DNA from 3 places in the Planococcus sp. NCCP-2050 genome. Region 3 is predicted to be linked to each of the others. Evidence: riboswitches for the same ligand, from Rfam matches in the RefSeq annotation. Region 3 holds a riboswitch; each other region holds the start of a gene.
The links. Region 3 has a riboswitch for thiamine pyrophosphate ahead of thiT (energy-coupled thiamine transporter ThiT). Riboswitches for the same ligand answer to the same signal wherever they lie in the genome.
Positions count from the first base shown of each region.

Region 1: it holds a riboswitch for thiamine pyrophosphate, as region 3 does, so the genes downstream of both, NFU07_RS01550 (Ykof family thiamine-binding protein) here and thiT (energy-coupled thiamine transporter ThiT) in region 3, are expected to answer to the same signal.
Region 2: it holds a riboswitch for thiamine pyrophosphate, as region 3 does, so the genes downstream of both, tenA (thiaminase II) here and thiT (energy-coupled thiamine transporter ThiT) in region 3, are expected to answer to the same signal.

Region 1 is NZ_BRCX01000001.1:295,606-303,778, forward strand. It holds gene NFU07_RS01525 (ketoacyl-ACP synthase III) at 1-920, opposite strand, end outside; gene NFU07_RS01530 (DUF4240 domain-containing protein) at 1,089-1,859, opposite strand; gene NFU07_RS01535 (trimeric intracellular cation channel family protein) at 1,952-2,581, opposite strand; gene NFU07_RS01540 (Na-translocating system protein MpsC family protein) at 2,736-3,116, opposite strand; gene NFU07_RS01545 (M48 family metallopeptidase) at 3,304-4,596, opposite strand; TPP riboswitch at 4,778-4,883, shown strand; gene NFU07_RS01550 (Ykof family thiamine-binding protein) at 4,973-5,563, shown strand; gene NFU07_RS01555 (ECF transporter S component) at 5,565-6,146, shown strand; gene NFU07_RS01560 (ABC transporter ATP-binding protein) at 6,133-7,569, shown strand; gene NFU07_RS01565 (energy-coupling factor transporter transmembrane component T family protein) at 7,550-8,173, shown strand, end outside.
Region 2 is NZ_BRCX01000001.1:1,480,198-1,488,370, forward strand. It holds gene thiW (energy coupling factor transporter S component ThiW) at 1-415, opposite strand, end outside; gene thiE (thiamine phosphate synthase) at 412-1,068, opposite strand; gene thiD (bifunctional hydroxymethylpyrimidine kinase/phosphomethylpyrimidine kinase) at 1,052-1,888, opposite strand; gene thiM (hydroxyethylthiazole kinase) at 1,885-2,670, opposite strand; gene tenA (thiaminase II) at 2,672-3,355, opposite strand; TPP riboswitch at 3,443-3,546, opposite strand; gene NFU07_RS07295 (ABC transporter ATP-binding protein) at 3,567-4,709, opposite strand; gene NFU07_RS07300 (ABC transporter substrate-binding protein) at 4,951-6,273, shown strand; gene NFU07_RS07305 (carbohydrate ABC transporter permease) at 6,290-7,201, shown strand; gene NFU07_RS07310 (carbohydrate ABC transporter permease) at 7,202-8,116, shown strand.
Region 3 is NZ_BRCX01000007.1:39,615-47,787, reverse strand. It holds gene NFU07_RS16375 (DHA2 family efflux MFS transporter permease subunit) at 1-943, shown strand, start outside; gene NFU07_RS16370 (DEAD/DEAH box helicase) at 1,073-2,230, shown strand; gene NFU07_RS16365 (aminopeptidase) at 2,230-3,459, shown strand; gene NFU07_RS16360 (SGNH/GDSL hydrolase family protein) at 3,472-4,386, shown strand; gene NFU07_RS17720 (hypothetical protein) at 4,433-4,564, opposite strand; gene NFU07_RS16355 (M20 family metallopeptidase) at 4,632-5,705, opposite strand; TPP riboswitch at 5,853-5,952, shown strand; gene thiT (energy-coupled thiamine transporter ThiT) at 6,046-6,624, shown strand; gene map (type I methionyl aminopeptidase) at 7,132-7,881, shown strand; gene NFU07_RS16340 (tryptophan-rich sensory protein) at 7,904-8,173, opposite strand, start outside.

The sequences.
Region 1 (8,173 bases), on a different contig from region 3:
AAGTTATCACCCGCCTTGATCTTTCCTTCCTGCACCCCTTTGTCCAGTGACAGCGGAATGGATGCCGCGGACGTGTTTCCAAAATACTCCAAACTGTAAATGGTGCGTTCAAGCGGCAAGTCATTTCTGCTGCAGATGGACTCAATGATCCGGAGGTTGGCACTGTGCGGGACAAACCAATCCACCTTCTCTTTTTCAAAATCGGCTTTATCCATCAAGGCCTTCATTCCTTTCGGTACGGTGTTGACTGCCCATTTATAGACTTCGCGTCCATTTTGCGTGACAAATCCATTGACCGCTAATTCGTTGCCGAACATTTGGGTTGAAAGGTCTGTGCAGTAGAGGTTATGGGCTAATTGGCCATCCGTACCGGCATGTGAAGCGATGAAGCTTGGCAAACTTTCGTCGTATTCAACAAGAACTGCTCCCCCGCCGTCTCCAAACAAAATACAAGTGGAACGGTCGCTATAATCCAGAATTTTAGAGAAGGTTTCTGCGCCAATGACCAAAATCTTTTTGTTCATGCCGGCTGTTATTAAACCGTTCGCGACCTGCAGTCCATAGGTGAACCCCGAGCATGCTGCATTCAAATCAATGGCACCCGTATTCGGGATGCCAAGATTCGCCTGCACTAAGGCAGATACGCTCGGCGTCTTAAAGTCCGGCGTCATCGTACAAACGATGATCATGTCTACGTCATCCAGCGTTTTATCAAAACGCTCCCTTAAATTTTCAGCAGCTTTTATGCAGATATCACTTGTGAATTCACGGTCATCTGCGATTCGGCGTTCTTTAATGCCCGTCCGCTGGATGATCCATTCATCATTCGTATCAATCATTTCTTCCAAGTCATGGTTAGTCAATATTTTTTCAGGCACATAGGAACCGATGGCTGTAATTCTGGCTTTAGAAATAATCAATAATCTCATCCCTTCAAGTTGCTTACGCCTAATTCTATCATCAACTATTAGTAATAGGTACTAATTTTACTGAATAAAAAATGCCTAGGATGAATTTATTACGTTTTCATCATAGGCTTGGCTTTGATTGATTGTAATTTTTGGACTGAAATGCAGTATTCTTATTTATTAACCTAAAGGATCTTCTCCGTACTTCGCCCATAGCTTCGGAAACTTGCGGCTCAGGGTTGCTTCGTCATCTTCATCCCAGTCAAACTCGATTTCTGGAGTCGGACCTTCATCTCCCGCTAAGGAATTATAAATATTGAGGAAATCCTCTTGCTCAAGCCCGGTCTTTTCTTCAAAGGCGATCGTCGCACACGACAGTAAATCTTCGAATTGGGGCACCTCTTCTTCATCTAAATAAGGCATGATGCTTTCTGGATCCGCTATTGCTTGTTCATAAACTTCTTTCCCAGCGAATACGAGCCACGCACGAAAATAATCGAAGGAATCGTCTGAACATCCGCCCATGACAATATAAGCCGCAGCCCACAAATCCGATGTATATGATTTTTGATAAACACGGTTAAATTGACTATCAAAATGGACAATTTCATTGATGGATTTTCTCGCTAGCTGTTCAATGAGCCACTCGATCTGTTCTTCCATGAAATCGCCTTTTTGATGAGCGGCATCGATTAACTGCCAAAACTCCGCTTCAGTCATCTGCCTGGCTTGGACAATATTCTCTTCTTGTTCCCTGTAGCCTTTTTTCAGCTTTGACTGAATCAGTTTGTTCGCTTCTCTTAGGCAATGTTCTTCCGAAGAAAACTCTTTCGTATTAATGGAGCCTTGCATTCCGATTTTTCCGTAAGAGACGATAAACATATTTCCCTGCACTTTGATTTTCCAGAACTTGTTTGAAAAAGCGGTGATGCAGACGAGTGACTTTTCCATATAATCCCACCTTTTCCGAGCACATTCTTTGCGGCTTCTTTATCTAAAGTTTAACATATCGTGCCAGCTTAAAAATCGCAGGCCTGTTTTCGCTAGTTCTCAATTTGCTCATTTCTTCTGATGCGCGGAAATGTGAAACTTAATCGATAGTTGACGGCTAGCATCCGAATAGTCACCACGATGAAAACAGCTAAGGTGAGCCGCAGTGGCGATGTCCAGCCTAACCAGACATAAATCCCGCAAAACATCGTCAATACAGCATGTATTTCTTCTTTTAGCGCGAGCGGTTTCTTTCCGGCAAGAAGATCGCGGATCATGCCGCCTCCAAGCCCTGTAAACATAGCGGCCAACAGCATGAGTCCGAGATGCCCATTTATGAGTTGTACCGTCAGTGCTCCTTGCAATGCAAAAGTGGCGAGTCCAATCGAGTCAAAAAAGAGTCCCCATCTTTTCCAATGCTGCGTCCACTTTAAAGGCAAAAGGACGATTAAGGCGAGGGTCGCAAATACAATTGCGATCGTCTGAGAATCCCATAGAGCAGAAACCGGAGCCCCGATCAATAAATTCCGGATTGTCCCGCCTCCAAAAGCAGTTGTTAAGCCCAATACAAACACACCAACAAAAGAATATTCCGCTTCTATCGCAACCAATGCTCCGCTAGCGGCATATGCCGTTATTCCAATAACGAGTAAAATAGTCCAAGACACAATTAATTCCTCCATTTTTTTAACTCTTTCTCTCCTGTTAATACAAAACTCCTGACAGTCTATTGCGAACTTTTTAAAAAATAAAAACCACCATTCAACAGGTATGGTTAACCTGCTGAATGGTGGTTAGTTAATAGCACATGTGTACCTTATCCCAATCCGCCAAGACTTATATATGATTCACTTTTAACTGCTGGTCGATCGGCTGGTCAAAGACGAATATCGAAATCACTTCATCGTCATCTACATGGATGTCCGTAAACAACTTCTCGAATCTTGCCCCTACTAATTCTTCCATTTCGGTTGGGCGAATTTGATTGTACAGCTCCTTGATCATTTGCGTTCGAGCCTGCCGAATCATATCCCTGCCATTTTCGTTCTGTATCATAAAATGTTCCACTGGACTTAGGCTGCCACTCATATGAGCGATGGCCCAATTATCTTGAAACTTAACTTTAATTTTTTCAGGGCCTTTGCCAACATGTTTTTTCCGGTAAGCACGGACTAAATTTGCAAACTTCTGTTCACGCTGCTGTGTAGAAAGTGAAATACCCCCGACCTTCTTTCAAAAAAATATAATCTATATTTAAATCACTTTAAAACTTTATTAGCATTTTTCATTTAAATAGTATACCACTATATTAAAGACAAGCAAGGTTTCAAGCATTTTTAAAAAGAACCCGCCAATCCCTTGGCAGGTTCCATCCTTTTAATATGTGTTTCAAAAATTGGCAGCATCAGTTGCTCGCTTTTAAATAGTCAACAAACTCCGCTTCCGTTGAAGTTTCCGTATAATCCATAGCCGACAAGCCGTCTTTCCCTTTGACGGTTGGATCAGCTCCAGAATCCATCAATAGCAAAGCCGTTTCGAATTCATCGTAGTAGACGGCCGCTCCTATTGCTGTATCGTATTCATCCTGGACGTTTACGTCTGCCCCAGAATCAATAAGGAAGGATACCATCTCCTCGTCCCCGTTAAAGACTGCATACAGTAATGCAGGAGTTCCAGTCGAATCGACGGCATTAACATCGTCGCCGTCCACTAGAGCGGCTTTGGCGCTAGTAAGATCTCCTTCGTCTGCAGCTGTAATGAGCTCCGTTTGCCCAGCGATCGTATAATCCTCTTCAGCATAAAGTGCATCGTCAAACCCATTTAGAAATTGGGAGTAGACCAATGTTCCACCGGCAAAAAGAGCTATACTAATAAAATATACAGCCGTTATTCCTGCAAAGATCATCGCTGCGCCAATGGCGATTCTGCCCGTATTCGGCATATAGACGCGCGCATCGCTTCCTTCAAACTGCTGGATGGCTTGAATGCGTTTCGGCAGGATTGGATGGGAGGAAAGCACTTCACTCAACCAGACCACACCGTTCGATTCTGTCGTAATCTGTTCCCGGTAGGCTTCTTCATTGACTTCGCTATACATTTTCTTGCCGATGCCGAGAAGCGTCAACGCCCGTTTCGCTGCTGAAGCGTTCTGAATGGCAAAAGCTGCATGGCGGTCGCACGTGTATTCGCATGAACGGCTATACGCCTGGCTCAGGAATGGTATAAACCCAGCAGGCACAATCAAAAGATTCTTCCAGACATGGCGTCGTTTCACATGTGCCAGTTCGTGGGCAATGATGAAGTCGAGTTCTTCTTGCCCCTGCTCACGTGCCAGTTCAAAAACTTCCGAATATAAGACGACCATATCGCGCCCGAAAAAACGGGTCGCAAAGGCGTTCAATGCACCTTCCGACTGAATGACAAAAACTTCTGGAACTTTTTTGAGTTCCATTTCTTTTGAAAGAATTTGCACTCGTTCATAGACATCCGGAAATTGGCGTTCGTGGATCCGCACGCCGTTTCCGCGAATAGATCCTAACATCATGGCGTTAGCAAAAAGCATAAAAGCAAAAATGATAAGTGCAATGGCAATGCCGACGACAGAAATGATGGCAAATACATAAACGATGATACTGAAAATCAAGCTGATGATAAAATAGATGGTTTCTCTGTTCGATTGAATTGCAGATTTGTCCAATGATCTTCTTCCCTTCAATATGGAATAACTTACATATAATAGCACATTCTTTTGGAAAGAAATACTTGAATTCAGAGTATCTATATCCTCCTTTATCCTTTTTAACCTCTTTACTTCCTTATCCATATCCGCTACACTGAACTCAACCGGGCAAACCCGGCCCACAAAAACCGCATACCGTTTACTGCACTAGGGGTGCCCATTATGGCTGAGATGCAAGCGCAAGCTTCGATCCCTTATAACTCGATCAGGTTAGGACCTGCGTGAGGAAGTGCGGCGCATTTCTGAAATGATTCCTTTTGAAATTATTTGTAGATTATGGCTGCATCTTCACGGATGCGGCTTTTTTTGTGCATATTTTTAGGAGGAATTCAATATGGAACCATTGCAATGCGGCACTAGCCCGATTGTCGGATTTCGCTTTTCGCTTCACCCGATGACTGGCGATTTTGTCAAAGTGATTAAAGGGGCACTTAATGAAACAGACACTTCGAATGTCTGGATGCATACAGATGACGTCTCTACGGTGATTCGCGGAAAACAGAATCATGTCTTCAACGTCGCAAAAGCACTAGCTTTGCATGCGGCAAAAACCGGTGAACATGTCGCGCTTTCGGGCACTTTTTCCATCGGCTGCCCCGGCGACTCGGCGGGAGATGTGTACTTGGAAAAATCGGATGAATTGTTGAACACAGATACCACCAAGCAATATGTCTCTTCTCAATTTGCGCTGTATCCAATGAACAACCCGGATTATATGGCGGTTATTTACCGCGAAGTGGACCGTGCAAAAGAACAAGGAGTCTTTAATGATTCGATGCATTACGCAAGCGGCATTCATGGCGATATTCATGAGGTCTTTGCCTTTTATGAAGAAGCATTTACAAATGCCCGTTCAGAAGAGCATCGCCATCTCGTCATGACGGTATCGATGAGCATCAATAGCCCATCACACGGAGGCAAATAAAATGCTGACATCGTGGAAATTAAAAGAAGTGGTATTAATGTCTTTATTTGCTGTCGTGTTCGGCATCGTTTATTTGGTATTTGTCCACGTTTCGAACATTTGGGCGGCTGTAATCGGCCCGCTCGCATATGAATGGATGTTCGGAATCTGGTTTATCGTTTCGATCATTTGCATGAACATCATTCGAAAACCAGGAGCAGCGGTGTTATCGGAATCGATGGCTGCAGCGATTGAAGTGCTGCTTGGGAACGCGGTCGGCCCCCGCCTCCTATTGTCTGGCATTGTACAAGGCCTAGGCGCAGAAGCGGCTTTTGCCATAACTGGCTACAAGCATTTCAATCTCGCTGTGTTGATGCTTGCCGGTGCCGGTTCAGCCGTCTTCAGTTTTGTATACGGCTTCTTCATTTCAGGCTATGCAGCACTCGACCCTTCTTTTGTCGCTTTGATGTTTACCTTGCGTGTGCTCAGCGGCATGATTATTGCTGGGATCGGCGGAAAATTCATTTCGGATGGCCTGCTTGCGACGGGTTCGCTTCGCGGCTACGCCATTTCTCGTTCGAAGAAAAGTGATGCCCGTGCATGAAGCCGTTTTTTCACTTAGACAGCTTGGCTTCCGTTTTCCAGACGACGAGCAGCCGACCTTGTCTGCTATTTCCTTTGATATCCATAACGGAGAACGCGTTGTCATTTCAGGGCCAAGCGGCTGCGGGAAAAGCACGCTGCTTTACTTATTGAATCGCTTATACCCGCTTAATTGCGATGGAGAGCTCACAGGCAGCATCCGGCTTTTCGGGAAAGACGCTGAGTCGTATGCGCCAGGTGAAATCAACCGCCGGGTCGCAACCGTCTTTCAAGATCCCGATTCCCAGTTTTGCATGCCAACGGTTGAAGAAGAATTGGCTTTCACCTTGGAGAATCTTCACGTTCCCCGCGAGAAAATGCAGACAAGAATTACCGAAGTTTTAAAGCTGACCGGTTTGTCAGCTCTGCGGCATGAAGTGATCCAATCCTTATCTGGCGGTACGAAGCAACGAGTTGCAGCTGCTTGCGCGTTAGTTATGGAACCTGAAGTGCTGTTATTGGACGAACCGATCTCACATTTGGATCCCGTGACTGCGAAAGAGTTTATCCATTGGCTAGACCGGCTCCAGGAAGACTTGAATTTGACAATTGTTGCCGTAGAGCACCGGCTCGACTTATGGGATTCTTTTTTCAGCCGGGAAATCCAATTAGATCGCTCCGGCTATTTTATCAGCGACAAAATAGCCAGTGTCCGTTCTCCTGTTTCATTGCCTGAACGGGCTTCGTCAATGGGTTCAGAAATCGTTCTGAAGGCTGAAGAAATTGCAGTAAAGGCTAATGGAAAAGAACTCATGACCGGTCTTTCGTTTACTGCCCATAAAGGTGAAATAATGGTCGTTGCCGGTCCAAACGGCAGTGGGAAATCTTCGTTATTAAAGGCATTATGCGGAATATACCCGCTTGATGCCGGGAGCATCCAATCACCTGGAGTCGGATTTGTGCCGCAGTCTCCCGAGTATTTATTCTTAGAAAAAACCGTAGCGAAAGAACTGGCGTTTTCAGGCATAGCAACTCCAGACGAATTGGACGATTTGATGGACCGGCTGCGCTTGAAGGAAATCCAATACGACCATCCGTTTTCAGTGAGCCATGGCCAGAAACGCCGCGTCGCAACTGGTGCGATGCTTGCAGACCGGCGCACGGTCGTTTTGATGGATGAACCGACTTCAGGCCAGGACGCAGCTGCGCTTCAAGAGTTGCATCGACTGATTGCTGAACGGGCAGACGAAGGCATCACGTTCTTAATCGTCACGCACGATATGGAACTTGCAGCAAGTCTCGCCGATTCCCTCCTGCTGTTAAAAGACGGGAAAATGACTGGAAAATACCCTGCCCATGAAGTTTGGAAAAATACGGATTTGCTCGCTGAACACCATTTGCTTCCGCCGAAAGGAGTTGTACAGTTTGCAAAATCTTTTGCATGACATGAACCCTTCGCTGAAATTTGTTCTGGTGACCCTTTCGATGTTCGCCATCGCTTTTTTCTTCAACCCTTGGACTCCGTTCTTTTTCTGGGTCGGCGTACTGCTTATGCAAGTTTTCATGAGCAAAGTGAACTGGAAAACCTGGTCTTTGTTTATGCTCCCTTTTGCTTTAGGTGCATTCGGCTATTTATGGACGACCATCGTTTTTGCTGCTGATACAAGTGGCGAAGTCATCTGGTCATACTTAGGATTTCAAGTGACTGCTGATCAATTGGAAACTGCGCTGTCGCTCGCTTTTCGTGTGATGGCCTTCTCTACTTTATCGCTGATGTTTGCTTTTACCACCGATCCTGTGAAATTCATCATGAGTTTGATGCAGCAGATGAAGCTGTCGCCCAAACTTGCGTATGGCGTTCTAGTTGGCTATCAATTCCTTCCGGTAATGAAAGATGAATTCACCCAAATCCAGCAAGCTCATCGACTCCGCGGTGCTGAAGTCGAAAAAAATGGCTTGCGTCGTTTGCTTGGCATGCGGAAAGTCTTGATTCCGATGCTTGCCGGAGCTGTCCGCAATGCAGAGCGTTCCGCTTTTGCGATGGAAGCA
Region 2 (8,173 bases), on a different contig from region 3:
AGCTGGAGACGAGAAATGGCGGCATGAAGAACAGCGCTGCCGCTTCTGTGCCCATCAATAATTTGGCGTAAGGAACTGCAATGAGTGCGGCGAGAATGCCGGTGCCGACCACTTCCCCGAGTGCCGCTATCCAAACTTTGCCGAATTTCATATAAAGCAACCCGGCAAGCAATGCACCGATCATGCCACCCGGAAAAGCAAGCAACGAGCCGGTGCCTGTCATAACCCGGACGACTGCTGTCAGGAAAGCCACTAATACTGCAGCGGCAGGTCCGAAAATAACCGCTGTGATCACGTTCACCGCATGTTGGATCGGATAGGCGCGTGCAATGCCGGCTGGGAAAGAAACAAATGCAGAACCTGCCACGCTTATTGCCGAAAGCATGGCAAGGATGACCAATTTTCTCGTTTTCATTTATGGGCACCTTCCATCGCTGAATCTCTTAAGGCTGATACTTCTGCTGCAATATCAGCGGCATGTGAAATAGCGGTGATGACCGCAACTCCCAAAGCCCCTGCTTTCCAAACAGCGGCAGCATTTTCAGAACTGATTCCGCCAATCCCGACAATCGGCAGGTTTGGATAAGCTTCCTTAACCGTTTGGATGCCTGCCACTCCAGCTGGTGGTTTCGCATCAGCCTTTGTTGAAGTCGCAAATACAGGTCCCATGCCAACATAATCCGCTCCGCTTTCTACTGCCTGTTTTGCCTCCGCCAAGGAATGCACCGAAACGCCGAGCAGTTTGTCAGCACCCAAAATTTTGCGAACCGCTGCAGCTGGTGCGTCGTCCTGGCCGATATGGACGCCGTCTGCGCCAATTGCCCAGGCTAGCTCTATATCGTCATTGACCAGGAGAGGGGTTTGGTAGCGCTGGCACAACTCTTTACAGTCGAGCGCAAATTTCAGCAACTCCGCGCCCTTCAACGCATTGGGCCCTTTCTCCCGCAACTGAAAATAATCGATGCCGGCTTTTAAAGCCTCTTCCAAAACTGCTAATGGATCTTTTCCTCCCGCATTCTCCGTTCCAAGAATAAAATAAACGACCGGTCTTTCACTGAATTTCGACATAATTCATTTCCCTTCTTTCGTTCATATATTTCCGGTAGGCGGCGTGATTGGTCGGCCCGTGGCCAGCTCCGATATTCAATTCACTGCTCAAAGCTGCATGGATAAATTGTTTAGCCGTGTAAACCGCGTCTTTAAGCGATTTTCCTTTTGCCAGTTCCGCAGTCAGCGCTGCTGAAAAGGTACAGCCGGTTCCATGTGTTTGCACTGTCGCAATTCGAGGCGACCGGAACAGCATCTCTTCACCGTCCTGACCAAGAAAGAAATCTTCTGCGACATTTTCGTCCTTGCCATGGCCTCCTTTGATGATGACCGACTCAGGGCCATACGACAGGATCTTTTGCGCCGCCAGTTTCCGGGACGCGGAGTCAATGATTTCGATACCGCTCAAGACTTCCGCTTCCGGTACATTCGGTGTCACCACGGCAGCTAAGGGCAGCAATTCCTTTTTAAGTGCAGCCCCTGCTTCTGCGCGCAATAAATTCGCTCCGCCTTTTGCAATCATGACCGGGTCGACAACCAGCTGCCGCCAATTGAAATGCCGAATCCACTTGGCCGTTTCTTCAATGATTTCTTCATTAAATAACATTCCGGTTTTCAATGACGCTAGCTGAAAATCCTTTCCGACAGCCTGCAATTGAGTCTGAACGGCTTCTCTTGCCATTGGGTAAATAGCGGCAACGCCTAGCGTATTCTGAGCGGTCACGGCCGTCAGAACAGAAGTCGAATAAACTCCGAGTTCCTGGAATGTTTTAATGTCCGCTTGAATTCCTGCTCCTCCTCCAGAATCCGATCCGGCAATGGTTAATACTTGTGGAATCATTTTTGCTGCAGCTCCTTTCCGGTTGGCAGTTCGGTATCGCCTTTTCCAGTTCGAGACAATTGGTTCAGGAATTCGATTTGAAAACTGCCAGGTTCAGGAGCTGAATGGCTTGCCCGCTCCCCCGCTTCCCCGTAAAAACGCAAGGCTTCTGCGGCAGCACTTAAAACCTTTTCCGGATAGACGGCTAGATAGGCGGCAACCACTGCGCTTAACAGGCAGCCAGATCCCGTAATCGCCGACATGAGCGGGTGCCCAAAAGGAATTTCCACGATTTCTTTTCCGTCCGTAACAATATCAGTTGAACCTGTTACAGCTACAACCAGCCCGAGCCTACCGGCAGCTTCGACTGCCAGCTGCTTCACATCCGCTTCACCGCTGCCGGCATCGACCCCTTTCCCTTGCCATTCGGTTCCGCAAATCGCGGCAAGCTCGCCTGCATTGCAGCGCAGCACGGCAATATTCACTTCCGTTAAAATTCTTTTAGCCGCAGCCGCTCTGAAAGCTGTCGCTCCTACACCTACAGGATCCAATACGACAGGGCGGCCCAATTGATTCGCTGTCTTTCCGGCAATGATCATGCTTTCCAAAGTTTGAGCGTTCAAAGTTCCAATATTGAGTGACACGGCTCCAGCAATTGCCGCAAGTTCAGCGGCCTCTTCCGGCGCTTCACCCATGATCGGAGAAGCTCCAATTGCAAGCAATCCATTGGCCTGGAAATTTGAAACGACGTGATTCGTAATGCAGTGGACAATCGGATTTTCAGCGCGCAATTTCTCACTCACTTTAAACACCCGCCTTCGTGTATGGCTTTACCGTCCATGTCTGCATCGTCCAAGCTTGTTCCCAAAAATTCCATTCGTAATAGCTGCTTCTGCGGAAACGGTCCTTCAGTTCTTTGCGTCGTGTTTCGGTTAGTCCTTCTGCGAGAAAGTCCATCCGCTCGATCTGTTCGTTTACAAGTGCCGCAAATTCCTCTCCGCCATAAGTTTCGATCCAGCGGCTGTAGATTGGATGATCCGGCTTCGCTTCTTTAAGCCGGTCGCCGATTTCCTGATAAAGCCAGTAACAAGGAAGAATTGAAGCGAGGACGTCCGCCAAATCCCCTTCAGCCGAGCGGTACATATGCGATACATACGCGTAAGCATTCGGCGATGGTTCAAACTCAGCCCAATCCTCTTCGGTCACTCCAAGAAGTTTCATGAATGATTCGTGCAAAGCCATTTCAGCTGCACAAGTATGCTCGGCATGAAATGCGAAGCGCTTGGTCGTTTCTAAATCTTTGGCTTTTACCGCACCGATTGCCTGTACTTTTGCAAAATGTGTTAAGTAATAGGCATCCTGCATAACGTAATAGCGAAAAATGTCTAAAGGCAGTGTCGCGTCTGCGATTCCTTTGACAAACGGATGTTCAAAACTTGCTTCCCATAATCCATTGCACTCCAACCGGACTTCTTCACAAAATTTCATTTCGCCATCTCCTTTTTTGCAAATAAAAACGCCACTCTCCAGTTAAGGAAAGCGGCGTGTGCGTATGCATTGAAAGATAGAGAAATAGCATGCTTCTCGCCACTTCCCTACGCTGGTATGATCCAGATCAGGTTCAAAGGGTCCGGGCTTATGCCCGTCTCAGCCGATATCCGGCTCCCCTAGTGGGTGTTTTATTTGGTTGTCGAAATCACTATAGCACAGATTCAACTTCTGCAAAAGATTTATCTGAGTTTTCAGCTTTGATGCGCATCCCATTCTCGGTATCAAAAAAGTGGGCATGCGACATATCAAAAGCCAGGCGAGCTGTATGGCCCGGCTCGATCGCGGTATCTGCCTCAACGCGCGCAATAAATTCCTGTTCAGCATAAGTGGCATAGAGAATGGTTTCTGCACCGGTCAATTCGGAAACGGTGATCGTCGCATCAAACTCACTGACCGGGAGCCCGGATAAATCTTCGCTGTTGACGTGGATATGTTCCGGCCGAATTCCAAGTGTCAGATGCTTGCCTTCATACCCGCGGCTATTCAGAACATCCAAGGTTTCCCGCGGGATGCTAATTGTCCGATCTCCCAACACAAATGCCCCTTTTTCCAATCGTCCATCAAAAAAGTTCATTGCCGGCGACCCGATGAAGCCCCCAACAAAACGGTTGGCTGGAAAATCGTAGACTTCTTTCGGGCTGCCGACTTGCTGGATATGGCCGTCCTTCATAATGACAATGCGCGTTGCCATCGTCATCGCTTCGGTCTGGTCATGCGTGACATAAATGGTCGTAGTTTTCAGCCGATGATGCAGCTTAGCAATTTCCGCCCGCATTTGGACGCGCAGTTTTGCATCCAAGTTTGAAAGAGGCTCATCCATGAGGAATACCTTGGCATCCCTGACAATTGCGCGCCCGAGCGCCACCCGCTGCCGCTGCCCGCCTGACAAAGCTTTCGGTTTTCTATCCAAGTATTCCCGCAAGCCAAGAATGTCCGCCGCATCTTCTACGCGCTTTCGGATATCCGCTTTCTTAAACTTACGCAATTTTAGTCCAAAAGCCATGTTTTCGAAGACCGTCATATGGGGATATAAAGCGTAGTTCTGAAAAACCATGGCAATATCCCGCTCTTTCGGCTGGACCTCATTCATCCGTTTTCCATCGATGAAGAATTCGCCTTCCGTTATCTCCTCGAGGCCAGCAATCATACGCAAAGTCGTCGATTTCCCACAGCCCGAAGGACCAACGAAGACGATGAACTCCTCATTCTGGATTTCAAGATTAAAGTCTGTTACCGCTGTTGCGCCGTTGTCATAGGTTTTCCCCAGATTTTTAATTGAAATCTCTGCCATTTTCAATTTCCCCATTTCTTTTTCTTAATTATATACAGTTTTCTGTTTATTACAAATACAACATAGAAAAGCAGAAGAACTTGTTATATACTTACCCACAAGAAGGAGCTTCTATGCTTCTTCAATTTGAAAGGAGGATCGAGTATAAATAATTCTTTCGAGTACCCCTAATTACTTCGTCAATCAAAGTAATTTCACGGTAAATAAAGCAGTATTTATAAACTTAAAGGAGTGAAACCGGATGAAAAACATGAAGATATTCATCATCGCGCTTGTTGGCCTTACTTTAATGTTAAGTGGTTGCGCCGGCTTCAAGACCAGCAATAATGATGAAGAAGCGGTTAATGAAGACGGTAAAGTGGTTGTAGATTTTTGGACATTCTGGGGTTCTGAAATCCGCCGTCCGATTGTCGATAAAATCGTTGAAGATTTTAACGCATCCCAGGATGAGATCGAAGTCAAGCACACGTATAGCCCTTGGGGAGATATCTGGACGAAGGAATTAGCGGCGATTGCTGCCGGCAATCCTCCTGATGTTGTCATTAACGATATTAATGCCACAGCAATCCGCGGACAGGAACAACAAGCAATGAACTTATCGGAATTCTACGATGACAGTTTCTCAGAGAAATTCTACCCAGAACTTTGGAATGCTACACTTCACGAAGGCGATTCATACGGAATCCCTTTTAATACTGATACACGCGTCCTTTTCTATAATAAAGATGCCTTCGAAGAAGTGGGGCTGGATCCAGAAGATCCGCCGGAAACATGGGCTGAACTGGAAGAATATGCAGCGAAATTGGATATCAAAAACGGCAATAGCTACGACCGTCTCGGCTTTTACCCATTATGGGGAGTTGGCTACGATGTCTGGCTTTTGAACGCCAATGGCGAAAACTATTTCGGGCCGGATCATAATACCGAAACCGTCAATATCAATACGGAAAAGAATGTCGAAGTCCTGAACTGGCTAAAATCGTGGAAAGAGCGCATCGGTGAAGATGTTGTCAACTCCTTCCAAGCCCAAATCGATAGCCAGCAAGGAAACCCATTCTTCAGCGGCGACTTGGCAATGATTGTTCAACAGCCGACTTTTTATACGCAAATCCGCGATTATGCGAAAGATTTGAATTTCGGTGTTGTCCAGATGCCTGAATACGAGGAAGGAAACGGCCATACGAGCTGGGGCGGCGGATTTGTAGCTGAAATTCCCGAAGGCTCAAGCGATCCGGAAGCTGCATGGAAATTCATCGAATACTTGACTGGCGCCGAAGCGCAAGAATACTGGGCGGTTAAGAACTTCGATAACGTAGCGAACATCGAAGCAGCTGAGGCTGCTGCAGAATCCGATGAGCTGACAGAACAAGGCCAGATGGTTTATCAAATGGCCGTCGACAGCATGGAAGATACTTTGCTGACGCCGGCACCAGTAACAGCTCCTAGCTATTTCAACTACATTAATCCGCAGGTCGATGAGTTCTTCCTTGGATCAAAAACGGCTGAAGAGGCACTCGAAAAAGCCCAGACGGATGTAGAAAGCTTAATCGAAAAAAATCAATAAGTTAGGAGGAGGTCCTTTGGGAAAAAGAGGATTGTCCATGAGGCGCAAAGAAAGCATCTACGGTTACATTTTCATATTGCCGTTCATCATCGGTTTCATCGGTTTTACCGCTGGGCCATTGCTTTTTTCATTTGCGGGAAGTTTCACAGATTACAATATAACATCACAGATGGAATTCATCGGAGTTGAAAACTACCAAACGCTTATCGTGGAAGATGGTCTTTTTCGGACTTCTTTGTGGAATACGCTGTACTATGTCCTGCTTTCTGTCCCGTTGACGACATTAGGTGCCATCTTCCTTTCGGCCCTTTTAAATCAGGATGTACCGGGAATCCGTTTTTTCCGGACTTTATACTATTTGCCGGCAATTCTATCAGGCGTCGGAGTCTACCTTTTATGGATGCAATTGCTGGAACCCGGAACCGGGATGGTCAACCTGCTATTAGGCTGGGTCGGCATCGATGGGCCGAACTGGCTCTTTGACCCGGATTGGACTAAGCCATCTTTAATCCTGATGAAATTGTGGAGCGTCGGCGGTTCGATGCTCCTCTACCTTGCAAGCATGCAAGGCGTTTCCAAATCACTGTATGAAGCTGCTGAAATTGACGGCGCAAGCCGATGGCGGCAATTCGTCCATATCACCATCCCTATGATTACGCCCGTCATTTTCTTCGACGTGGTGACCAGTTTAATCGGGGGCTTCCAAATTTTCCAGGAAGCTTACATTATGTCCGGGAATGGTGAAGGCGGTCCCGCCAATTCCCTCTTGTTCTACAATTTGTATATGTGGAACCAGGCATTCGAGAATTTCGATATGGGCTACGCCATGGCAATGTCGTGGATTCTATTCGTCATCGTATTCATTTTGACCGTCATTAACCTGAAACTTGCTCCCCGTTGGGTGCATTATGAAGGGGAGGACAAGTAAATGGACAAGCCGGAAGAAAAAACAGCTTATCTCGATGAACCGGAAAAACTTCAGACGATTTCAAAAACCGGATTTTTTGAACATCGCGGAAACCGCAATAATATGTGGCGCCTTTTCAATTTCGTTTTATTGGCAGCGGGAAGCCTGCTAATCTTGTCGCCGCTTTGGTGGATGTTTGCGACGTCTCTGAAGACGATGGCAGAAGTCATGTCCTATCCCCCTTCTTTCTTCCCAAAATCGTGGGAATGGGGGAATTACATCCGTACCTGGCAAGTAGCGCCTTTTACTACCTACACAATCAATACCTTGACCATCACAACCTTGGTTGTGATCGGAAGTGTATTGGCGAATTCGTTTATTGCCTACGGATTTGCAAAAATTCCGTTCCGCGGTAAAAACGTCTGGTTCGCCATTGTGCTTTCGACCATGATGATTCCCGGATTTGTTACGCTGATTCCCCAATACGTGCTATTTTCTAAATTGGGATGGGTCAATACGTATTATCCGCTCATCGTTCCGCACTTTTTCGGAAGTGCCTTTTACATTTTCCTGCTTCGCCAGTTTTATATGACCATTCCGACAGAACTGATCGAAGCAGCAAAAATCGAAGGGGCCAGCCATTTCTACATTTGGTGGAAAATCGGACTTCCGTTGACGAAGCCAGCACTCGCGACCGTAGCAATTTTCTCATTTAACGGCGCTTGGAATGATTTTCTTGGCCCGCTTCTCTACTTGAATGATGAAAATCTCTATACCTTGCAGCTCGGGCTAGCCGTGTTTAAAGGGCAGCTGGATACGCAATGGAATTACTTGATGGCAGGATCGCTTCTCGTGCTCCTCCCCGTCATTCTATTGTTTTTCTTCTTCCAGAAATACTTTATCCAAGGCATCAACCTCCAGTCCGGCGGAAAATAAATGTAGTTGCAAAAAACCCTTCGCAGAAATTTGCGAAGGGTTTTTTCACTCGAAAAG
Region 3 (8,173 bases):
TCCACTTGCATTAGGTATCTTTAAACTGAAGAATTTAACGTTCCAAGACCGCAATATCTCGCTTGACACCGGATCCTTGATTCTTTCTACTTTGGGCTTCGGCGGCATCCTTTACGGATTCAGTTCTGCCGGAACAATGGGCTGGACCGATCCAGTCGTCATGACTACGATTGCCGTAGGGATTGTATCGTTAGTCATTTTCATATTCCGCCAATTGAAATTGGATGAGCCTTTATTGCAAATCCGCATTTACAAATATCCGATGTTCGCCTTGTCTTCAGCGATTTCCGTCGTGGTATCGATGTCGATGTTCTCGGCGATGATTTTGATGCCAATCTACATCCAAAGCATCAAAGGGATTTCACCGATCAATTCCGGCTTATTGATGTTGCCGGGTGCTTTAGTAATGGGTGTCATGTCACCAGTAACGGGTCGATTGTTTGACCGCTTCGGCGCAAAAGTTCTTGCCGTTCCTGGATTAGTGATTGTAGCCGCCACCACTTACATGTTCAGCCAGCTTAGCATCGATTCTAGTTTTGTGAATATCATGCTCATCTATACACTGCGGATGTTCGGGATTTCAATGGTTATGATGCCGGTTATGACGAACGGTTTGAACACCTTGCCGATGAAATCGTATCCGCATGGTACGGCAATCAATAATACTTTGCAGCAAGTAGCTGGAGCTGTCGGTTCTGCATTCTTGATCTCCATTATGAATGCCCGCACAGAATCCGCAGCAAAAGATTTAGCTTTAAGCGGAACACCGCCGGAACAAATTTTGAATATGGCGATGCTTGAAGGCATCAACTTCTCATTCTTTGTTTCCACATTCATTGCATTAGTGGCATTGCTGTTGGCTTTGTTTATCAAAAAGCCGACGCGCCCAGCAACGGAAGCGGAAAAAGAAATTGTCTACAAGCAAAAGCAAGTAACCGAATAATCTTAGCCAGCCTGAAAATGGGCTGGCTTTTTTTAGGGCAACGAAACACTAGCGGGCATTCTTCAAAATGTCCAGCTAGGGCGCCAAATATGGTACACTATTAGCATCGAAAAGAAGGTGGAATAAGAGATGAATTTTATAAATGAATTGGATCCAATATGGCAAGAAAAATGGAAAAATGCAGGATTTGAACAAGCAATGCCGATACAAGAGCAGATGATTCCTGAAATGCTTGCGGGCAATGACATCGTAGCCGAGTCTCCGACAGGTTCCGGAAAAACTTTGGCTTACGTACTGCCGATTTTGCAACGCATCAATCCGGAGAAAAAATCCATCCAAGCGATGATAGTAGCACCTTCTCAAGAGTTGTCGATGCAAATCGTCAACGTATTGCGCGATTGGACTGAAGGTACAGACGTTACTGTCACCCAATTGATCGGCGGCGCGAACATGCAGCGGCAGCTGGAAAAGCTCAAGAAAAAACCGGCAATTGTTGTCGGGACCCCGGGCCGTTTGAGTGAATTAGTGAAAACAAAGAAATTGAAAATGCATGAAATCCGGATGTTGGTGCTGGATGAAGGCGACCAGTTGATGGCACGCGAACACCGCAACTTGATGAAGGACTTGATTGAAAAAACACAGCACGACCGCCAGCTTGTATTGGTTTCGGCGACGATTACAGAAGAAGTCGAACTAGTGGCCGATCGTTTGATGAACCACCCGACACGCCTTCGCGTTACTGCGGAAGACATGCCGATGCAAGGGAAAGTCACTCATTCATTCATCAAAGTGGACGAACGCGATAAGACGGATCTGCTCCGCAGAATTTCGCATATTGAAGGAATGAAAGGCTTGGCTTTCGTCAATAACTTGGATCAATTGCTGATGAAAGAAAATAAATTAAAATTCCGCGACGCCAAAATCGTGACTTTGCATTCTGAAATGAACAAAGACCAACGGAAAAAAGCGCTTGATTCGTTCCGTAATGGAGAAGTTTCCATTTTGATCGCAACGGAAGTGGCGGCAAGAGGTTTGGATATTGACGCCGTAACGCATGTTATCCATGTGGATGTGCCGCAATCGGTTGAACAATACATGCACCGTTCAGGCCGGACAGGCCGTGCAGGTGCAGACGGTGAAGTCTTGACGTTGCTCGCTTATGCAGATGAACGGCATTACAAGAAATTCACCAAAGAATTGCCGACAAAACCGGTCCAAAAAATTCTTCATGGCGGCCAATTGGTGGCAGGCAACAGCAAAACAATTTCTGAAAAGGGGAAAAAATAATGACTTTTCAAGAGAAAATGGAACAATACGCAGAACTGACAGTCCATGTCGGTTTAAACGTCCAAAAAGGGCAAATCATTTTGATTAATACAACGACAGATACAGTCGAGTTTACTCGCTTAGTTGTTAAAAAGGCGTATGAAGCTGGAGCCAAACGCGTCCATGTCAATTACGCTGATCCTGTCCACACACGTGACCATTACGAATTGGCGCCGGACGAAGCGTTCAACGAATATCCGGAATGGTCAGTCGTCCAGCGGGATGAAATCATTAAGACCGGCGGTTCATTCTTATGGATTGATGCAGAGGATCCGGATTTATTGACCGGGATCCCGACAAAACGTTTGTCGGACTCACAGAAATCAGCAGGAAAAGCGCTTGAGAATTACCGTCAGGCTGTCGGATCGGATAAAATTGCATGGTCAATCATTGCCATTCCTTCAAAGAAATGGGCTGAAAAAGTATTCCCGAATCTTGAAGGCGATCAGCAAATTGAAGCTCTTTGGGATGCCATCTTTAAAACAGTGCGCATTGGCGAAGGCGATGCGGTCCAAAAATGGACAGCCCATGTAGAACATTTAGAAACCCGTGCTGCACAATTGAATGAAAAACGCTTTGCTAAATTGCATTACACAGCACCAGGCACGGATTTTACGATTTCACTTCCGGAAAAGCATTTATGGCTGACAGGTGCAGCGAAAACGCCGCAAGGCAATTCGTTCATCGCCAATATGCCGACTGAAGAAGTCTATACAGTCCCGACTAAATACGGGGTGGAAGGTTTTGTCCGCAATACAAAACCGCTTGTATACCAAGGGAATATCATTGATGATTTCACGCTGACTTTTGAAAAAGGGAAAATTGTAAAAGCGGTGGCTGGTGTCGGCCAAGAACTTTTAGACGAGATGATCCAGTCGGATGAGGGGGCAGCTTATTTAGGGGAAGTGGCATTAGTGCCGCATGAGTCGCCAATTTCAGACGCCAATATTCTTTTCTATAATACCTTATTCGATGAAAATGCTTCGAACCACTTGGCAATCGGCGATTCGTATCCGACTTGCTACGAAGGAGCGCGCGACCTCGAACGTACGCAATTGGAATCGATCGGGTTAAACACATCGATTGTCCACGAAGATTTCATGATCGGCAGCGGCGAAATGTCGATTGACGGAATTCATGAAGATGGTTCAAGCGAACCGGTTTTCCGGAATGGAAACTGGGCATTTTAAGAGGTGAGCAAATTGAAGAAAACAGGAATCGCGTTGATGCTGCTTTTAATGTTTTTCGGTTCTTCGGTGCAAGCACAAGCAGCTATTAAAATACCAGCGGTCTATGTGGCGTTGGGAGATTCTTTGGCTGCCGGGCAAACACCCAATTCCCAAATTGATGCGGGCTACGCCGACATGATTGCGGGGGAGCTTGCACGCCATCAGCCGGTCGCTTTATTCACAAAAGACCTGGCATTTCCGGGATTTACGACAGAAGATGTATTGGAGAGAATCAAGTCTCCGGAAGCAAAAGAAGTATTGGCTTCAGCCAATATCATCACGCTATCTGCCGGAGCCAATGACTTATTGCGCTTAGTGCAGGTGGATCCAGCAGAGGGGTCGCTGACTTTCCAGCAAATCCAGGCTGATTTTGCGTTGAACCAAGCGCGGCAGAACATGGAAGCTATTTTAGCTGAATTGAAAACAAGAGCTCCGAAAGCGGATGTCTACGTCATGGGCTATTATTTTGCTTATCCGCATGTCCGGGATTCGCAAAAGGAAGGTACAGGCAAGCAACTGGACCGCTTGAATGCGATTTTAAAACAATCCGCTGCGAAAGCAGGTGCACAGTTTATTTCCGTTGACGCCGCTTTTGGTGCATCGCCAACCGATAAAGTGCCGAACCCTGCAGATGTCCATCCGAATTTCATAGGCTATCAAGCGATGGCCAATGCTTTTTTAGACCGTTACCAAAAAGGGTGGAAAGTTGAAAAAAACGAATTGCCTGCACCGAATCCGTTAAGCTTTGAACAAATTCTCCAAGCGCAGGAACAAGGTGCCGCACAAGAAGAGCAGGAGCCAGCGCTTGAAAATACTTCCGCTATGCGTCCATCTGAAGACATGGACGTGGATTATTTAGCTTTGCGTGAAGCTCTTCCTTATATCTGAACCAAAAACAAAGCCGCAGCGATTTTAATCGCTGCGGCTTTGTTTTTTATCGTTTGGAGTTTGGTGTCTTATAAGGTGTCGTATTTCCAGCTTTTCTGCTGTTCATTACTTTTTTAATAATTGGATAGGCAATAGGTGCAATTTTAATTGCCGTCTTCACGATACGTCCGATTCCCATATTCATCGCTCCCATCATAGATTCGCTAGTAAATGATTTCCCTTATTTCGTGAAACGCAAACCTCTTTCATTTTGTTAAGGCATGGGCTAAGAGAATATCTTTGTATTCATGGACGCTGGAAATTAAAACATATTCGGCATTGCCGTGCCAATCATCGCCGCTCGGACCAAATTCAATCGCGCCTTCACCGCCGGTAACCGCCGCATAGTAGCGGGTATCCGCAGCCCCGTGCTGGCCGAACAGGATCGCTTCCTGATCTGTCACCGTTTTAATCGCCTGCTGTAAAGTTTGGATATAAGGATTTGCTTGAGTGGTCGTTAAAGCTGGTGTAGAGCCGCTTGCTTTATACTCCATATCCACGTTTAACGTATCAGCGAGATCAGCCATCTGCCGGATGATTTCTTCTTTGTCTTGGCCCGGCATAAAGCGGATATCATAAGACATCTGGCAAATTTCCGGAACCACATTATAGCGGTCGCCAGCGTTGATGATCGGCAAGTTGACGGAAGGCTGCTCGTAGTATTCAGTAGATTCTTTTCGGAAAGGCAATTCGCCCATAGCCATATGGTATTTCATCGCAGACTCGATGGCGTTGACACCTTCCCATGGACGGCTGCCGTGCGCCGGCTTTCCTTTAAAGGTCAAATCCATTCGTAAGATGCCTTTAGATTGAAGCCCAACTTTTAAGCCGGTCGGTTCACCGCAAATGACGAAATCGCCATGGTAGCCTTGATCAACCAACCATTTCGATGTGTTGCGGCCGCCAATTTCTTCGTCAGTGACAATATGTAGTTGAACCGTTTTCTCCAAGGATGCAGCATCAAGTTCGACAAATGCCTGCATCATCGCCGCTACGCCTGCTTTCATATCAGCGGCTCCGCGGCCGTATAAACGTCCAAGTTCTTCAAACGGCGTAAATTGTTCATTGTGGCCAGGCACGACATCCACATGGCCATTCCATATCAAAGTCTCATCGCCAGAGCCCTTGATTGCGGTAAGCATCATGAAGCCGTTGTTTTCGTGGACTGTGACGGTTTCCCCTTTTTCTTTCAACCAATTGGCACAAAATACTAATGCTTCATTGGCACCTTCTTGGTCATCGCTTTTGATTTTAATCAAATCCTTTAGTAAATCGATCATGTCCTGAGCAGCAAAATGAATTCTTGCTGCTTTCACCACCCTTCAAAATGATTCGTCATTAAAAGTGTACCCTATGAACTGCGCTTAAAACGAATTGCTTTCACAATCGACCTTGTGTACAATGAAAGTTGAAAGAATAGTTATTGTATACACCACAAGGGGAGCTTTTGCTGAGAGTGAACACTTTTGTTCTTACCCTTCGAACCTGTAAGTTAACACTTGCGCAGGGATGTGGATAGAAACCTGCCCTTTATGCGGCGTCAGGATCTGTCCTGGCGCCGCTTTTTATGGTTTTTTTCTGCGGCCCTTCTGGTGATGTGCACAACACAAGGAGGAAGTCATGAGAAATTTACGTGTTTTGTTAATGGTGGAGATTGCGATATTCGGAGCACTCGGGTATGTGCTGGATTTTGTGGCATTTAAAATGCCGCAAGGCGGATCAGTCAGCTTGGTCATGATTCCCATTGTATTGATGGCGTTTAGAAGAGGTACGGCAGCCGGAATATTAACAGGGCTGTTAGTCGGGTTGCTGCAAATAGTAACCGGCGTCATTTCCGTTACGCCATTATCATTTGGTTTTGTCGTGATGCAGGTGATTTTAGATTACCTGGTCGCTTATGGAGTAGTCGGCTTTGCAGGGCTCCTGCGCGGTAATTATTTGAAAGCCCTTCAGCAAGGGAAATCAGGCGGCATGATTGCCGCTGTAGTAATCGGTGTATTGATCGCTTCTCTCCTGCGCTATTTGATGCATGTAATCACGGGTGTATTATTCTTCGGGATGTTTGCCGAAGGGAATGTGCTTATTTATTCGGCTGTCTACAACGCAACGTATATGATTCCCGTGTTCTTATTGGCCGCTGCAGTTTGTTCAGCTCTTTTCACCGCTGCACCGAAATTGGTGGATGCGGAAGTTCAATGAAAAAGTTAAAATGAAAAAAGGGGCAGCCGCTGGAGATGAAATTTCTCCAGCGGCTGTTTTAGTGGTCGGAGGCCCGCAGGATGCGGGTCATGTAAGCGTTGCGACACGATGTCGCGCTTTTAGCTCACCCTTTTCAAACGGGCGCTTCCGCTTTTCATTGTCTAGTCTCCAGCGGCCAGCTTCTTGGGATCTTAATGTGCACGGCTATGAAAATCAGGATTTCGGCCGCCCTGCACAGTAAGCCTGTCGAAGCTTAAATGGCCGTTTCCGCTTTTCTTATTGTCTAGTCTCCAGCGCCCAGTGCCTCGAGGTCGCTTCAACTTTTCCAGTCATGGCCAAGAACGCCATGACCGGAAAAGCTTCCAGCGCTTGTCGGAGGCCCGCAGGATGCGGGTCATGTAAGCGTTGCGACACGATGTCGCGCTTTTAGCTTACCTTCTTCAAACGGGCGCTTCCGCTTTTCGTATGCTATAATTTTTAGTAGACAATTTGAAAGAAGGGTATCAAATGATTGCAACGAATGAAAAAGATATCGAAATGCTGAAGAAAGCGGGGCGCATGGTAGCTGAGATTCGCGAAGCGATGAAAGCAGCGACGAAACCAGGTGTTACCACAAAAGAATTAGATGAATTGGGCGGCAAAATGTTCAAGGAGCTTGGCGGCGTGTCCGGCCCGAAAGCGGAATATGATTTCCCAGGCTTTACATGTATCAGCGTGAATGAAGAAGTGGCCCATGGCATGCCAGGCAAACGCGTCATCAATGATGGAGACATCGTGAACATTGATGTTTCCGGTTCTTATGAAGGCTATTTTGCAGATACGGGCATTTCTTTTGTAGTTGGCGAAGGCCATCCGGAAAAAGAGAAATTATGCCAAGTGGCTGAATCTGCATTTGACCGAGCAATGAGCAAAGTCAAAGCAGGTGCTAAGCTGAACCAAATCGGGAAAGCGGTAGAGCGTGAAGCGAAGCAGCAAGGCCTTTTCGTCATCAAGAATTTGACGGGGCACGGCATTGGAAAATCATTGCATGAAGCACCGCAGCACGTGCTGAATTATTATGATGCATGGGAAACGACGATCTTAAAAGAAGGCATGGTTTTGGCTGTAGAGCCTTTCATTTCCCAAAAAGCAGAGCATATTGTGGAATCTGGCGATGGCTGGACATTCATTACACCTGACCAATCATTGGTCGCACAGATTGAGCATACGGTCCTTGTCACAAAAGGGGAACCGATCTTGCTGACAAAATTAAATTAAACACAAAAAAAGATCCTGTCTATCAGGATCTTTTTTTGATGAGCAGAATGCCTGTTAAGATAACTCCGCTTAAAAATAAAGAAGCGGTTGTGACCAGCAGTTCGTTGGTGCCATGTTTCACGGCAATGCCGATAAATGCCCAAACGAAAACGAGTGCGTATGGAATGTCAAAATGATGGAAGCGAATATGAAGTGCTAACGCAGTTGCTACCGTAAGCATGATGACCGTCCATAACTGATCGCTCAGCCCCCAGCCGCTCCAGTTGTAAAAAGTTAAAACGAAGCTGGTGTT